Regions from separate parts of the Arthrobacter sp. NPDC056886 genome, predicted to be linked through region 2. Evidence: riboswitches for the same ligand, from Rfam matches in the RefSeq annotation. Region 2 holds a riboswitch; each other region holds the start of a gene.
What was found. Region 2 has a riboswitch for cyclic di-AMP ahead of ACFRJ8_RS18505 (NlpC/P60 family protein). Riboswitches for the same ligand answer to the same signal wherever they lie in the genome.
Positions count from the first base shown of each region.

Region 1 (3,268 bases), on a different contig from region 2:
TCCTGGGTCCTTGAGGCGGCTGGCAGCGGTCCGCGGGCCAGGGCGGCGCGCAGTTCGGGCACCGGGACCCGGCCCGAAACCAGGTCCCGGCTCAACCGGGCCATTCCGCGCAAATCGGCGAGGGCAGTCTGGACGATGTCCACGCTGGAATCGGGGTCGTCGGTCCAGTCCACCGGGACTTCGTGGACGCGCAGGCCGCACTTTTCTGCCAAGACCAGCAGCTCGGTGTCGAAGAACCAGGCGTTGTCCAGCGTGTGGGGGAGCAGCTGCCGTGCCACGTCCGCCCGGATCGCCTTGAAACCGCACTGCGCATCGCTGAAGTGGGCGCCCATAAGGGACTGCAGCAGCAAGTTGTAGCTGCGCGAGATGAATTCGCGCTTGGGTCCGCGGACCACGCGCGAGTTGCGGGTTAGCCGCGTCCCGATAGCTAGGTCGGAGTGCCCCGAAATGAGCGGCGCGAGGAGCGGCCCGAGGGCGGCCAGATCAGTGGACAGATCCACGTCCATGTACGCCAGGACCGGCGACGGCGAGGCAAGCCACACTTTGCGAAGCGCGTTTCCGCGGCCTTTTTCGGCCATATGGACCACCTTCACTTCGCGCAGCTCGCGGGCTACGCGTTCCGCCGCCTTGAGCGTTCCGTCGGTGCTGGCGTTGTCCGCCACAGTGATTCGGAAGGAGTGCGGGAAGGCGCCGAGAAGGTACGCATGGAGCCGGCGCAGGCAGGCTTCGAGATCCCGTTCTTCGTTGAAGACCGGAATGGTGATGTCCAGCACGGGTGTGCTGGTACGCGTGTCAATGGCTGAGCGCCGGCCGCCGGGTCCGGCAAGTGGCCCGGCCGACGGGGCCGGGACGGGCGCGTCGGTCAGGGCGAGCCCCGACCGTGCAGCCGGTGCCGCCGGGCCGGCCGGCGTCGCCGTGGAGCGGGGCAGGGTTCCTGTGGCCTGGTCTGTGGATGTCATGGCTCAACTTTCCCGGCGGCCCATATGTGGGCTTTATGGTCAGGCTGTGCGGGTGCTGTGGAAGTCCGGCCAGTGCGGCAGGTCCGGCCGGGGAGACGCAAAAAGGGAGGCCCCGGATCCATGTGGATCCGGGGCCTCCCTTGGTGGGCCGGCTAGTGCCGGTTTAGTACCAGTTGTGCGCGTAGTGGAAGTTCAGTGCGCCGCAGGGGGAGCCGTAGCGTTCCTTGACGTAGTTCAGGCCCCAGTTGATCTGGGTCCGGTAGTTGGTCCTGTAATCGGCGCCTGCGCTCGCCATCTTCGAGGCGGGCAGGGACTGGACCACGCCGTAGGCGCCGCTGCTGGCGTTGGTGGCAGTCGTCTTCCAGTCCGATTCCTTGGTCCAGAGCTTATGCAGGCACTGCATCTGGTTAGGTGCCCAGCCATAGCGGCCCAGCTGGGCCGCGGCGTAGGCCTGGGCGCCGGCGGGATCGTCGATGGCGACCGGGGCCTTGGCGGGAGCGGGGGCCTTGGCGGGTACGGCTGCGCGAACCGGGGCCTTGGCGGGTGCGGGAGCCTTGGCGGGAGCGGCCGCATGAGCCGGGGTCTTGGCGGGAGCCGCTGCAGCCGGGGCGGTTGCTTTGGCGGGCTTAGCCGCCGGGGCCTTGGCTGCCACGCTGTGGTCCGCTTGAATAGTGGGCGCAACGATCTCGACCCGTTCGAAGTTGAGCTTGGCCAGCGGGTCGGCGCTAGTGGCCGTTTGGCTGCCAACCTTCGTCGTGTGGGCGCCCGGTTCTGCCGCCTGGGCGGCAGCGCCGCCCCCCACCAGCATGGCGCAGGCGGCGGTGATGACGGCGGCGCGGCGGCCGGTGATGCCGAGCCCGGTGGCCAGCCTGGACAGGGCGGATGCCTGCGTGGCCGGTTCGGCGCGGTGGCGCGACTTGGTGGAGCTGGAAGGGGAATCGCCGTCAGGGCGCGGCTGTACCTGGAATTCAGTCATGATGATGGCCTCTCAACGCCGGCGAAGTTAGCTGTCGGGTTCGGATGAGGTCATCCGGCCGCACGGAACATCACGTGTCGGCTTCACCCCGAGGGCGCATGAAATGCAGAATGCCCGGGAACTCTGGGTCCCCCGCCTCTGCCTGCTCTAGCGGAATCCGGGAAGCGGCAGAGTTTGGCGTCCATCCGGATATGCGGCACCAATGGCAGCGCACTCCTAAGACGCTACAGGACCCAAACGCTTAAGTCACATTTTGGTAACAGGAGTCACAGCGGCGGGGTGTCGGCTTGCGCCGGATACCCGGGGGATACCGACGTGCGGTTCGTGTGGCTGGCTACGCCGACGGCGGCGCCGCGGGCAGCCGCACGGCGAACTCCGTGCGGCCCGGCCGGGAGGTGACTTCGACGGTCCCTCCGTGGGCGTCCACGATGGACTGGACAATGGACAGACCCAACCCGCTCGTGCCCTCGGAGGTCGGCGCTGCAGTGGCCGTGCCCGAACCCCGGCTGCTGGCGGCCGGGCTGCCGGAAGCAGCACGGGAATCCGCGCCGGAAACCGAGCGTGCGGCGGCCCCGGACCGGGCCCCCGCCGTTACGACGGTTGAGTTAGCTGCGGCGTTGGCTGCGGGATTAGTGCGCGCCGCGTCGGCCCGGGCGAAGCGGGCGAAGACCTTGCCGACGAATTCCGGAGCGATGCCGTTGCCGTTGTCCGTCACGGTGACCACGGCGCTGCCGTCCGCCGAACGCATGACGCCTGTGACCACCTTGGTCCCGGGAGCCGTGTGTTTGCGTGCATTGGACAGGAGGTTGGCGAGGACCTGGTGCAGCTGGGTCGCGTCACCGCGCACCACCACGGGCTCCTCCGGAAGTTCCAACTGCCAGATGCGGTCCGGTGCCATGACTTTCTCGTCGCTCACCGTCTCGATGGCCAGCTGCGTGAGATCGACGTCGGAGATCTTGAGCGGCTGCCCCTCGTCCAGGCGCGCCAGCAGCAACAGGTCCTCCACCAACGTGGTCATCCGCTCGGACTGGCTTTGCACTCGGGCGAGGGATCTCGCGCCGTCGGGGGTGAAATGCTCGGTCATCCGCATCAGCTCCGTGTAGCCGCGGATGGCTGTAAGCGGGGTGCGCAGTTCGTGGGACGCGTCGGCGACGAACTGCCGCACTTTCATCTCGCTCTCCTGCCGGGCCTCGAGGGCACTGGAGACGTTGTCCAGCATCTTGTTCAGCGCATAGCCCACGCTGCCCACTTCTGTTCCGCGATGGGCCGCCGACGCCGGGACGCGTACCCCCAGCGCCACCTCGCCGGCGTCCAGCGGGAGGCGGGAGACCTG
Region 1 is NZ_JBHUBT010000009.1:82,018-85,285, reverse strand. Features, by position in the region: gene ACFRJ8_RS16200 (glycosyltransferase) at 1-959, opposite strand, end outside; gene ACFRJ8_RS16195 (hypothetical protein) at 1,123-1,935, opposite strand; cyclic di-AMP (ydaO/yuaA leader) riboswitch at 1,940-2,125, opposite strand; gene ACFRJ8_RS16190 (ATP-binding protein) at 2,270-3,268, opposite strand, start outside.
Region 1: another riboswitch for cyclic di-AMP. It lies ahead of ACFRJ8_RS16195 (hypothetical protein); the one in region 2 lies ahead of ACFRJ8_RS18505 (NlpC/P60 family protein).

Region 2 (3,268 bases):
GGCTCCGCCCCGGGACTTTGGCTGGACGTGGTCGATGGTGTGGGCAGCCTTGCCGCAGTAGGCGCAGCGGTGGGCATCGCGGCGGAGCACACCGCGGCGGCTCACCGCTGTCATGGTGTTGTATCTCGGCCGGATGTAGCGGTTCAGCAGGATCACGGACGGGCGGCCCAGAATGTCCTGGGGGCCGACGACAGGGTCGTCCCCTTCGGCCACCACGCTGGCCTTCCCGGTAAGGACAAGGACGAGCGCCCGGCGGAAGGTGATGACCGCCAGGGGTTCATATCCAGCATTCAGAACGAGAGTGCGCATCCGCATACCTCTTCACGGCCGCACCCGCCAGCGGCACGAGGGCCGGCTGCCCTCTGCATGGTCGGGCTATGGATCGATTACACAAGAGTAAACACTCGGGTGCCGGATCACCGAATATTTTTTCATCGGCGATGTCCTCAGCGCGGAAAGTTCACTGCACGGGAACGCAAAAGACCCCCGCCGACAGGCGGGGGTCTTTCGAAGGTGCTGGAGGTCTTGCTTAGCCGCCGACGCGGATGAAGACCGGGCCGGAGCCGACGTTTACGCTATACAGCGCGGTGGTGCCGCCGTTCCAGCCGCCGTGGACTGCCATGCCGTTGCCGACGTAGACCGCGATGTGAGCCATGCCCACGCCACCGTTCTGGTAGTAGGCGAGGTCGCCCGGGCGTGCCTCGCCGGCGCTCACGGTGCGGCCGAGGGACAGGTAGCCTGCCGGCCAGCCGTGGTAGTGGATGCCGGCCGCGGCCAGGGCGTTGGTGGCGAGGGCGGTGCAGTCCTGCGCCACGCCGATCTGTGCGTAGGCAGCGGCGGCGATGGTCGCGCCGGAGCCGCTTCCGATGCCGGCGGGGGCCTGGGCTGCGACGCCGCCGCTGACGGCAGCCTCGGTGCCACCGGCGCGGGTGGCCGTGGAATCCTGGACCTTCACGACGGGCTTGGGAGCCTCGACGACGGGAGCCGGCGACGTGGTCACAGCGGGCTTCTCGTAGGAGATCGCGATGGTGGACGCGGCCGAGATGGTGGCCGGAGCGGCGGACTGGACTTCCAGGGCCGAAGCGGAGGTGGATTCGCGCTGAACATTGGTCTCAGCAGCGTTGGCTGCGATTCCGCTGGTCAGAACCAGACCGGAGGCTGCGGCGATGACCGCGGCCTGACGGCCCATGCCGCCGGCGTTGTCGCCGACAGCCTTGGCAATAACAGCCAGCGAGTTGGTCTTGGTGACCTCGGCGCGGTGCCGTGCAACGGTTGCACGAGTAGTCATTAAGTTCTCTCTTTCGTGATCCTTGGACCGCGCGCTTTCGGGCACGGTTTGAGGACGCTCCGGCATCTTGGGGGTACGCCGGATCGCCCCGAAATGGGTTACTTAGCGAAGGGTGTACTGCGAAGACGCGCCAAAAGCGGAAACTGCATGCTGTCCGGACTCGGTAGAGATTGAGCCTGCGGAACGTGATCCCATCCGGGCGCCGGCAAGGGCGGCACGTGATGTGGATTCCAGCGGGCTCGAAAGAGCCTCGCCGGTGCGCATGCGCGCAAAATTGTGGCGTGAAGACACGAAAGTAGCCTCTCCCAATGCCTACGAGGTGAGCTGTCGGATTCGGATGGGAGTCACCCGGCCGCGCTGCTTCCTGGGAAGCTTTGCGACTTAACCCCAAGGCCTTCTTTCGAAGGCCAAAATTGGTTCCCCCGCCCCTGCCAGACGATGTAATGCGAACGGACCTTGAGCGGTGGCAGAGCTAGGCAATCCACTCAAGAGCGCCAACTTCGGAAAAGTTGGCGTGCTTCAAACCCTACAGGAGTCCGGGCCCAATGTCACATTCAGATCACGGCGTGTCACAAGCACTTGAGAGCGGCCCATCGTCTATTTAGAGCCAGCCGAGGGGGTCAACGACGTCGCCGTTGACCATCACTTCAAAGTGGAGGTGGCAGCCCGTGGAGGCGCCGGTGGTCCCGCTCATCGCGATGACGTCACCGCGCGATACCTTCTGGCCAACTTTGACCGAGGCCGAGGACAGGTGGTTGTACGTGGTCTCAAGGCCATTACCGTGGTCAATGACCACCCGGTTTCCACCGCCAAAGGGATGCCATCCGTTGAAGGTCACGGTGCCGCTGGCCGCTGCATGGACCGCCGTGCCGCACTGGGCAGCGAAATCCTGGCCGCGGTGGAACTCCCCCGCGCCTCCGGTGATTGGGCTGACACGGTAGCCGTAGGGCGAGGCTGTGACCAGATGATCCAGCGGCGCGCCAAGGGTGCCGGCCGAAGCCGCGCGGGTGATACTTCCCACAGACTGGGCGCTGAGCAGCTGCTTGAGCTTCCCATCGGGGTCGCCCTTGGTGGTGACGGCGGTGCGGCTGAAGTCGACCTTTGCGGCCGCGGCGGCCGTGACATCCGGCTGCACGGCAGCGGACAGAGCGCCGGATCCGGCGGTATTGGAGGCCATCACCGGGCTCGTGACGGGGACCGTCACGGTAAGAACCAGACCAGTTGCGGCCAGGGCGATCCCGGCCTTCTGGCCGACCCCGCTGGCCGAGGCAAACTCCGTTACCTGGCGGAACGGACTGCGCCGGCGACGCCGTTCATCGCGGTGCGCGTCGCGCGGGCGGTCGGCCATATGCTCGACGACGGGACGCGGCTCCGGAGCGGGACCGGTCGCGCGGCGACGGCCCCTGGCGGTCTGGGTGGTCAAGAAGGGTTCCTCTCTGGATAGCCTGCGAAGTTAGCTGTCGGATTCGGGTCAGAGAGATCAAAGACCCGGTCCGCCGTTGCAAGCAGCCAGGCACAGGGGCATCCCAGGGATACTTCGGTGGAAGCTGCTTGCCGCTGACGGACTTCACCCCAAGGCTGCTGAAGCAGCAGCCGAAAGTGGTTCCCCCGCCCCTGCCAGGAGATGGTTCCGCGACTGATCCGCTGGCAGGGCTCGGCTTCGGATCAGGTAACGCTTTGGTATCGGTACTGGCCACTAACTATAGGCGATTAAGCCGCCCGGTAATAAATCCGTAACCGCAATTGTGCAGAACTCATGGGTCGTCCCATGACCAACGAGTTGTGGCTGGTCAGGCCACTGTTACGAAGACGTGCGCGGCAACCTCGGGCGGGAGCTCCAAGGCGCCCTCGATATCGGGGACGCGGACCGAGATGTACTCCCCCACCCGCTCCAGCGACAGAAGGGCGCCAGGGCGGATTCCACCCTCGTCGAGCTGGGTGAGAAGCTCCGGCTCCACCTGGATCGGTTCCGCAAGCCGG
Region 2 is NZ_JBHUBT010000011.1:49,089-52,356, forward strand. Features, by position in the region: gene ACFRJ8_RS18500 (HNH endonuclease) at 1-309, opposite strand, end outside; gene ACFRJ8_RS18505 (NlpC/P60 family protein) at 530-1,288, opposite strand; cyclic di-AMP (ydaO/yuaA leader) riboswitch at 1,584-1,767, opposite strand; gene ACFRJ8_RS18510 (M23 family metallopeptidase) at 1,890-2,711, opposite strand; cyclic di-AMP (ydaO/yuaA leader) riboswitch at 2,716-2,928, opposite strand; gene ACFRJ8_RS18515 (metal-dependent transcriptional regulator) at 3,079-3,268, opposite strand, start outside.

Region 3 (3,268 bases), on a different contig from region 2:
TCGGGCTGCTTGCCGCCACGGCGCTTTACCTCCTAAATCAACTGGCCCATCCCGAAATGCCAGGCTCCGCGGCGGCCGGGACGGCCTACGCATACTTGGATTCCAGAGATGTCCTCGAAGCCATGGTCATCGCCGGGGTGGCGGGAATCTTGCTCGCAGGCATCGTCGGGTGGCTCAGTGCGCGCAGCGCCATCCGCCCCCTCGGTGATGCTCTGGCCAGGCAACGGCGCTTCGTCCAGGACGCGAGCCACGAATTGCGCACACCCTTGACCATCCTGGACACCAGGATCCAGCTTGCCCAGCGCAACACCGTGCCCGGCTCCAGGCAAGGCCAAGACCTTGCCAGTATCCGGGAGGACGCAGCAACGCTGACCGGGATTGTCAACGAACTGCTCCTCGCAGCAACCGCGGAAGCCCCGGACCGCTCCGCACCGCCTGCCGACCTTGCCGACGCTGCCGCCAGCGTCGCAGGCAGCCTCCAGCAGGTCGCGGACCAGCGTAAGGTGCGCCTGAATTTCGTGGCCGATGCCCGGCCGCTGGCCCGGATCGAGAAGAATGCACTGAGCCGTGCCGTACTTGCACTGGCGGACAACGCCCTTGCCCACACGCCTGAGGGCGGCCAGGTGTCCATCACGACGTCGATCGAGCAGAGCCGCGCCGTCATCACCGTGGCGGACACGGGGACCGGCATCACCGGCGTCGATCAGGCCCGAATCTTTGATCGCTTCGTGCGGACCGCCAGCACTGACGCTTTACAGGGACAGCGGAGCTTTGGGATCGGCCTGGCCTTGGTGCGGGAGATCGCCGTCGCTGCCGGGGGCACCGTCGAGGTGGCCGCGACGGGTGCCGAGGGCACGGTCATGAAATTCACGCTTCCGCTGGCCGGGCACGGAAACCCCTGAGAACCATATGCACAGAAAAGACCGGCGATCGATTGCCCCCAAGGGAATCGATCGCCGGTCTTTCCGGACTGTCTGGCCCTGGAAGGGGCAGTGCGGCTTAGGCGCGGACGAAGGTCACGCCGCCGGTCGCGGTGAGCCAGGACAGCGGGTGGACCATCGTCTGGTTCTTACCGTTCATGCCGCCACTGACCACCTGGCCGTTGCCGGCGTAGATGCCAACGTGACCGGACTGGACCACCATGTCGCCGGGCTTCGGGGCTGCAACGATGGTTCCGAGGCCAAGGAAGGCCCGGGGACCGATGTCACCGACAGGCTTGCCCGCGGCGCCAAGGGCCTTTTCCACCATGGCGGTGCAGTCCTGGGTGATGCCCACCTGGCTGTACGCGGCCGAGAGCATGATGGCGTTGCGTCCGGCGGCAGCGGGTGCCGCGGCAGGCGCTGCCGGAGCGGACTGCACCTTGATGGTTGCCTTGGGTGCAGCGGCCGGTGCTGCTGCAGGCGCAGCAGCACGGGCAACGGCGGGGGCCGCGGCGGGAGCCGGCGCCGCGGCAACGGGCTTTTCGATCACCGGTGCTGCGACCGTAGCTACCGCCGGGCGGTCAAAGCTGATCTTGACGCTTGAATCGGCGTTGACGGGAGCACTGACCAGTGCGTTGACGTCAACTTTGGACGCCGGAGCGGAGTCGCGCTGCGCAGGTGTTACGGCTGCGTTGGCTGCCATTCCGCTGGTGAGGACCAGGCCGGATGCGGCGGCGAGGACGGCGGCATGGCGCGCAAAAGTATTGATTGAAGACATGAGTGTAGCCTCTCCCAGTGCCTGCGAGGTGAGCTGTCGGATTCGGATGGGAGTCACCCGGCCGCACTCCCGGGCCCGTCGCTGCGGGCACTGTGCGGCTTCACCCCAAGACCTGCGTAATCAGCAGGCCAAATGTGGTTTCCCCGTCTCTGCCGGTAGTTGATGCGAGTTATCCCCGGGCCGCGGCAGAGTTAGGCAATCGGCTGGGGAGCGCCCGTATCGGAGACAACAGGCGCCTATCCACCGTAACGCGAACCGCATGCAAATGTCACATTCAGGTAACGGCGGCCACACTACGGTCCCTCATTGCCCATGGGGCGGCGCCGCATCCGAACGTAGGATGATGCCATCAGCACCACGCCGGAGCGGAGGCCCGAAATGAACAGCCACTGTGTCGCCATCTGCCAGCTGAGTAATCAGCCCCACGCGGATTTCGACGTCAACACCGAGCTGCTGATCCTGGACGGCCGGGACGTTCACGTGACCACGTGGGACGCGGAACCGCGCGACGGCGGCTTCGACGAGCACGTCCTCAATGATCGGGTGGACGCCCTCGGGTACATGGTTGTCAATGACTGGGCCTTCCTGGACGGGAAGGCCTACGCGGTGGTGGAGCGGCGGTCAGGCCCGGTACCGGCCCGCGGCGGCGAGCCGTGACATTCCTCTCCCTGGCGCTGATCGCCGTCGTCGCCCTGGCCGGCCCCCTGCTGGCGCTGCCGGTGCGCTGGCGGTTGCCAGTGGTTCTGGGCGAACTGCTGGCCGGCATCGCGATCGGACGCTCAGGGCTGGGCTTGGTGGACCCTGCGGACCCGACGTTTATTCTGCTGGCCAACATCGGGTTCGCGCTGATGATGTTTGTGGCCGGGACCCACGTTCCCGTGAGGGATCCCCAGATCCGCTCCGCCCTCGGCCACGGCTCTCGCCGGGCTATTGCGGCCGCAGCGGCAGCGGTGGCGGTCGGAACCGGCATCGGCCTGCTCTTCGGGACTGGACATGCTCCCCTCTACGCAGTGCTGCTGGCGTCATCGTCGGCCGCCTTGGTTCTTCCGATCATCGATTCGCTGCGGCTCGGCGGACCCCATGTCATCGCCATGACCGCGCAGGTGGCCATCGCGGACATAGCCTGCATTGTGGCGTTGCCGGTCCTCGTGGACCCGCCGCACGCAGGCCGCGCGGCGCTGGGCGTGCTCACGGTGACCGGCTGCGCGGTGGTGCTCTATTTCGTCCTGCGCTGGCTCGATCGAAGGGGAATCAACGGGCGCATGCACCGACTTTCGGAAAGCCGCAAGTTTGCCCTCGAGCTGCGGATCCAGCTGGTCGTCCTCTTCGCCCTGGCCGCAGTCGCGACGTGGAGCAACGTGTCCGTGATGTTGGCAGGCTTTTCCCTCGGCCTTGTGGTGGCTGCCGTCGGCGAACCGAGGCGGCTGGCCCGGCAACTGTTCGCCCTCAGCGACGGTTTCCTGGGGCCAGTGTTCTTCGTGTGGCTTGGTGCATCACTAACGCTCAAGGACTTGGCGGGGCATCCGGACATGATCGCCCTCGGACTGGCCCTCGGAGCCGGGACCCTGCT
Region 3 is NZ_JBHUBT010000002.1:134,897-138,164, forward strand. Features, by position in the region: gene ACFRJ8_RS03735 (sensor histidine kinase) at 1-902, shown strand, start outside; gene ACFRJ8_RS03740 (hypothetical protein) at 1,000-1,698, opposite strand; cyclic di-AMP (ydaO/yuaA leader) riboswitch at 1,703-1,873, opposite strand; gene ACFRJ8_RS03745 (hypothetical protein) at 2,077-2,355, shown strand; gene ACFRJ8_RS03750 (cation:proton antiporter) at 2,352-3,268, shown strand, end outside.
Region 3: another riboswitch for cyclic di-AMP. It lies ahead of ACFRJ8_RS03740 (hypothetical protein); the one in region 2 lies ahead of ACFRJ8_RS18505 (NlpC/P60 family protein).